DNA from 2 places in the Staphylococcus coagulans genome. Region 1 is predicted to be linked to the other one. Evidence: riboswitches for the same ligand, from Rfam matches in the RefSeq annotation. Region 1 holds a riboswitch; the other holds the start of a gene.
What was found. A riboswitch is a leader RNA that binds a small molecule or an ion and turns the genes downstream of it on or off. The one in region 1 is predicted to bind lysine.
Positions count from the first base shown of each region.

Region 2: another riboswitch for lysine. It lies ahead of KM149_RS06885 (aspartate-semialdehyde dehydrogenase); the one in region 1 lies ahead of KM149_RS05585 (amino acid permease).

Region 1 covers NZ_CP092966.1:1,188,104-1,191,538, forward strand. Annotated here, with positions in the region: gene thrS (threonine--tRNA ligase) at 1-750, shown strand, start outside; lysine riboswitch at 807-978, shown strand; gene KM149_RS05585 (amino acid permease) at 1,119-2,627, shown strand; ribosomal protein L20 leader region at 2,669-2,805, shown strand; gene infC (translation initiation factor IF-3) at 2,830-3,357, shown strand; gene rpmI (50S ribosomal protein L35) at 3,383-3,435, shown strand, end outside.
Region 2 covers NZ_CP092966.1:1,442,991-1,446,425, forward strand. Annotated here, with positions in the region: gene dapB (4-hydroxy-tetrahydrodipicolinate reductase) at 1-309, opposite strand, end outside; gene dapA (4-hydroxy-tetrahydrodipicolinate synthase) at 309-1,184, opposite strand; gene KM149_RS06885 (aspartate-semialdehyde dehydrogenase) at 1,184-2,173, opposite strand; lysine riboswitch at 2,397-2,575, opposite strand; gene KM149_RS06890 (ABC-F family ATP-binding cassette domain-containing protein) at 2,667-3,435, opposite strand, start outside.

The DNA.
Region 1 (3,435 bases):
GATGAATTCAAACGTGTTGTAAAAATGATTTTAGATGTTTATGAAGATTTTGGCTTTGAGGATTATAAATTCCGTTTGAGTTATCGTGATCCAGAAGACAAAGAAAAATATTTCGATGATGACGATATGTGGAACAGAGCGGAAAAAATGTTGAAAGAAGCTGTCGATGAACTAGGATTGCCATATGAAGAAGCGTTAGGTGAAGCGGCATTTTATGGTCCAAAACTTGATGTTCAAGTTAAAACAGCAATGGGTAAAGAGGAAACATTATCAACAGCACAACTTGACTTCTTATTGCCAAAACGATTTGAATTAACTTACATTGGGCAAGATGGAGAACAGCATCAACCTGTAGTTATTCATCGTGGTGTCGTTTCAACAATGGAACGTTTTGTTGCCTTTTTAACTGAAGAAACAAAAGGAGCATTCCCGACTTGGTTAGCACCACAACAAGTTGAGATTATTCCTGTTAATAACGATTTACATTATGATTACGCCCGTCAAGTTCATGATGAGTTAAAATCTCAAGGTGTGCGTGTGCATATCGACGATCGTAATGAGAAAATGGGCTATAAAATAAGAGAGGCGCAAATGAAAAAAATTCCTTATCAATTAGTAGTTGGAGATAAGGAAATCGAAAACAATGAAGTTAATGTTCGTCAATATGGATCTAAAGATCAAAAAACAGTTGAAAAAGATACATTTGTGTGGGAATTGATTGACGAAATTCGATTAAAAAAACAGAGATAATTATTGCTACTACATGAAGACTGATGTATAGTATAATCTAAATATAAATATTATTTGATTGAGTTAGAGGCGCGATTTTAAAGAGTAATCCTTGGTTTGTATTGATGATACTGACACCATAAGATGAAAGGGAAAGTCGCCGAAATGAGAAGTGGTCATCAACACTTCTTGTTGGGCTAGTATTCGAAAGGAACTAGACTGTCACAACAGTGATGCGCTACCTATTAATATAAAATTAACAGAGGTTGCGTCCAGTTTTTGATGCAATCTCTGTTTTCGTTTCTATTAAGGTCGTTTTAATTTGCGTAATTCATCTAGCGACATAAGATTTGTCTAAACCTCTAAGCAATTGGGAAAGGATTAGGAAAATGAGTAACGAAAAAATTGAAAATCAAAATACAGTTCAGCGTCATTTGAAAGATCGACATATTTCTATGATTGCTATAGGTGGAGCGATTGGGACGGGTTTGTTTATGACATCTGGTGGCGCCATTCATGATGCAGGTCCTTTAGGGGCTTTGCTCGGTTATTCCATTATTGGGATTATGGTGTTTTTCTTGATGACTTCACTTGGAGAAATGGCGACGTATTTACCAGTTTCAGGATCATTTAGTACCTATGCAACACGATTTGTTGATCCTTCTTTAGGCTTTGCTTTAGGATGGAACTATTGGTTCAACTGGGTTATCACTGTTGCTGCTGATGTCACTATTGCTGCACAAGTCATTCAGTACTGGGCGCCTTTACAATTTTTACCTGCGTGGACATGGAGCTGCATTTTTATGGTCATTATATTTGGACTTAATGCTTTGTCTGTGCGAGTTTATGGCGAAAGTGAGTATTGGTTTGCATTTATTAAAGTCGCAACTGTCATTGTTTTCATTATCGTAGGTGTACTGACTATCTTTGGTATTATGGGCGGTAAAGCCGTTGGGTTTGACACATTTACTCAAGGTGATGCGCCATTATTAGGTAATGGTGTAGGCGGAAGCTTGCTCGCTATTTTTGGTGTATTTTTAATTGCAGGTTTCTCTTTCCAAGGGACAGAATTAATTGGGATTACAGCAGGTGAATCTGAAAATCCAGAACGTGCAGTACCAAAAGCGGTTAAACAAGTTTTTTGGAGAATATTATTATTTTACATTTTTGCCATTTTCATTATCGGTATGTTAATCCCTTATAACTCTCCAGCACTTATGGGTGGTGGAGATGATATTGCAACTTCACCGTTTACGCTTGTGTTCAAAAATGCTGGTTTAGCCTTCGCTGCTTCATTTATGAATGCTGTCATTTTAACATCAGTATTATCTGCAGGAAATTCCGGTATGTATGCAAGTACGCGTATGCTCTATTCAATGGGGAAAGATGGTTTAGCTTCAAAAGTGTTTAGTAAAACGAACAAGAATGGGACGCCAATAATTTCTATGCTTTCTACTGCTGCTATCGTTATTTTAATCTTTACAGTTCAACATCTTAGCGGTAACGCTTATGAATATATCGTTGCTGCCAGTGGTTTAACAGGTTTTATTGCATGGGTCGGTATTGCAATCAGTCATTATCGGTTTAGAAAAGCTTTTCACGCACAAAACTATGATATTGATCAATTAAAATATAAAGCGAAGTTATACCCATTTGGCCCAATTCTTGCTGGTGTGCTTTGCACCATTGTCATTATTGGACAGGACGTTGATTTAATCCAAGGTGGCGGCTTTGATCTCAATCGTTTCTTAATTACGTATATGGGTATTCCAGTATTTTTAATCTTTTTCTTTTATCATAAACTGAAATATAAAACGAAACTGATTCCAGTAAAAGAAGTTAACTTAGATAAAAATGTTGAAACAATTGAAAAAAACTTCCAAAAAAGCATTGACTAAAGTTTAATACGTTGGTATGATTGTATTTGTTGAATACGAAACGGACCAAGTAGAAGCTTCCCGCTTCTCACCTGTGGCGACGCAAAAAGCTGTTGGCAGGTTAACGATTAAACATGTGAAGTATGTTCATGTTAACGTGAAGAGCGGGGGTAACGCACCCTCGCTTTTTTTCGTGCTTGGACCATTCGTAAATTTTTTGGAGGTGTCAACCATAGCTAAGGATCAAACGCAAGTTAATGAAAAGATTCGCGCAAAAGAATTACGTGTCATCGGTCAAAATGGTGACCAAATTGGTGTAAAATCTAAAAATGAAGCATTGGAGATGGCAGACCGACTTGGTTTAGATGTCGTAATTGTCGCTCCAAACGCTAAGCCACCTGTTGCTCGTATTATGGATTACGGTAAATACAAATTTGAGCAACAAAAAAAAGAAAAAGAAATGAAAAAGAAACAAAAAGTTATCAATGTTAAAGAAATACGTCTTAGCCCGACTATTGAAGATCATGATTTCAATACGAAGCTTAAAAACGGACGTAAATTTTTAACTAAAGGTGATAAAGTTAAAGTTTCAATTCGTTTCAGAGGGCGTGCAATTACACATAAAGAAATTGGCCAACGCGTTTTGGAAAAATATGCTGAAGCGTGTAAAGACCTTGCTACAATAGAGCAAAAGCCTAAAATGGAAGGTCGCCAAATGTTCCTTATGTTAGCCCCAATTAATGAAAAATAAAAAGTGATTATAGGAGGAAAACATCATGCCTAAAATGAAAACCCACCGCGGAGCTGCGAAACGTGTAAAAAGAACAGG
Region 2 (3,435 bases), 250 kb from region 1:
ACTGAAAAATACAGGCATTGTATTGCTGAGTGTTTTTAATTTCTGAGTAATACGTTCTTTTTCTCCTGTTGTCGCAATCACAAGGGGTAATTTAAAATGATCCTCAAGTAATGGCAATAACAAATTAGGATGAGAAAAGTCTATAGCAACATCAGCTTCTGTGACATCACTTATTTTTTCATATAATGGGTACGGTATATTCTCTTTTTTTCGATTGACAACGACACCCACAATTTCATGTCCATTTTCTTCAGCTAATCTTGCGACACGTTGGTTCATTGCCCCATAACCAATAAGTAAAATTTTCATTATTGAACACCTGCTTTAAATTGTTCGTATGCTTCTTTCAATGATTGTTGCTCTTGTTCATTTAATGTAACTAGAGGTAATCTCACTTCATATTGCCCAAATCCTTCTAAAGCACAAAGGTACTTGATCGGAATAGGGTTGATGTCAATGCTCATCGCGTCCAAAAGGGCACGAATCGGTTGGAATAGAGATTCACGCTGTGGCACCTCTGTGTAAACTTGTTGGAACTGCTTCGGAATCACATTTGCTACAACCGAAATCACACCGTGACCGCCTTGTTGATAATACGATAGAATATTGTCATCATTGCCACTATACAATGCAAATGAATCTGTATCAACCCGAGCTTGAATCTCTGCTAAGTAATCAAAGTCATTTGTAGCATCTTTTAATGCAACAATATATGGATTCTGACTTAGACGTTCAATCGTTTCAGGTTCAATTGTAGCGTTCGTACGTGAAGGAACATTATAAAGGACAACTGGCAAAGCTGTTGCATTTGCAATGGCTTCAAAATGAGCAATCAAACCACGTTGACTCGTTTTTAAATAATACGGCGTGATTAACATAATTGCATCAGCACCAAGCTCTTTTGCACGTAAAGAAGCTGCTATTGATTTTTTCGTATTATTTGTACCCGTTCCAACGATAATAGGTACACGTTTATCATTAACCTCAATAACTGTTTGAAGTATTTGGTCTTTTTCTTCCTCAGTTAATGTTGGATTTTCGGCTGTTGTCCCATTAACGACAATCGATTGAATACCATTATCGATAAGAAAATTGACATGATTACGAATCGCATTATAATCAACTTCATCGTTTGTAAAAGGGGTAATTAAAGCAACACCTGTTCCTTCAAAAATATGTCCCATTATAATTCTCCTTTCAATTTTAGTACTTGTTCTAATATTTGAACCGCATTCAGTGCCGCACCTTTTAATAAATTATCTGAAGTTACCCATAAGTGAAATGTATTATCTAAAGAATCATCTTTTCGAATTCGACCAACAAACACTTCATCACGTCCTGTGGAATGAATGGCTAAAGGGTACACATTATTTTCTGGATCATCGACCAAAACAACACGCGGATCTTTTTCAAGTACATCTTGAATTTCTTTCACCGTTGTAGGTTGGTCTAAAGTGACGTTGATGTGAACACTGTGACTATCTTGAACTGGCACACGAACACAAGTCGCTGTTACATTTAATTCTGGCTCAGTTAAAATTTTTCTTGTTTCATCAATCATTTTTTGCTCTTCTTTTGTGTACCCATCCTCAAGAAACACATCAATATGTGGTAGTACATTATTATAAATTGGATGTGGGTAAGCTTCAGGCGATAAACCTTTGGCCCCATTTTCTAAATCTTGTTTACCTTTCATACCTGAACCTGAAACAGCTTGATATGTTGTATAAGCAACTCGTTTTAAACCAAACTGTTCTTGCAACGGTTTCAAAGGAACTACCGATTGGATTGTAGAACAGTTCGGATTAGCAATAATACCTCTCTTGAACGTTGGGGCATTCACTTCAGGAACAATCAAATCAACATCTTCTGTCATACGCCATTGACTTGAATTATCGATGACTGTAGCACCGTTAGATTCAAAAAGTGGGGCAAATTGAGCACTTGTTCCGCCCCCTGCGCTCATAAGCACATAATCAAAGTGATCTTCAGTGGCTTGCTCCGTTAATTCCTGAACAGTATATGTTTGTCCTTGAAAATCTACTTTTTGACCTGCAGAACGTCGTGACGAAAAAAGTACGAGTTCATCAAAAGGAATATTTTTTCGGTCAATTGTTTCTAAAATTTTTGTACCTACTAATCCTGTTGCGCCTACAACTGCTAATTTTGTCATCTTATCTCACTCCAATTTTAAATTCAAAATCATTTTTCATTAAAGCCTGATTTAGCATTATCTTCACACAATTCAGATAATAATTGATGTTTTTAATCTTTACTTTACAACGCATCCACTGAATTGACAACTTAAATCAAATAATTAAGTCGAGACTATACAAAAATGGGGACACATATAAACAAAAAAAGCAAGTTCGGCGTGCGAACTTGCTCAATCTATATACAAGTGATGCACTCCATTATTGTAATAATAATGACAGACTCTCAGCTCTTAACCAAAGAATCCAACAAACAAGTAACTGCAATACTGTTTGTTTCGGCATCTCACCCTTTCGATATATGTGCTTGCAGGCACGCTTAAAATATATCTACTTATGATTGATGCGCCTCATCAGTGATATTCAATTATTATGAACTTCATTATACATATAAACGTTTAATGTGTAAACCTTTATGTGAAAGCTTTTCATTATAAACACATTGAAAGGGAATTAGGCTTTTGATTTAAGTACACCTTTTTCTTGCAAGTATAACTCATAACTTATTTCCTTAGAAAGGCCACCTTCATAATCTAAATCAATCACACGATTGGCAATAGTATTGATAAACTCAAAGTCATGTGAAGTAAAGATCAATGAGCCTTTAAATGTTTTCAATCCTTCGTTTACTGAAGTAATACTTTCTAAATCTAGATGGTTAGTTGGCTCATCTAATAATAAGACGTTCGCACTTGATAGCATCATTTTGCTAAGCATACAGCGTACTTTTTCTCCACCAGATAAAACGTTCGCTTTTTTCTTCACTTCTTCACCGCTAAATAGCATACGACCTAAAAATCCGCGTAAAAAAGTCTCCGTTTGTTCATCCTCTGGGGCATATTGACGTAACCAATCGACTAAGTTCATTTCCACACCTTCAAAATATGCAGAGTTATCTTTAGGGAAGTAACTTTGAGAAGTTGTCACACCCCATTTAACTGTACCCTCATCTGGTTCCATTTCACCAGCAAGTATTTTTAACAATGTCGTTTTTGCGATTTCACTTTCACCAATTAACACAGCTTTATCACTAGGGTTCATTGTGAAAGAGATGCCATCTAATACTTTTTCGCCTTCAATCGTTTTAGAAACATTTTCAACAAATAGTAGGTCATTTCCGATTTCACGTTCTGGCGTGAATTTAACAAACGGATAACGACGAGATGAAGGTTGAATATCATCTAATTCTATTTTCTCTAATTGCTTCTTACGACTTGTTGCT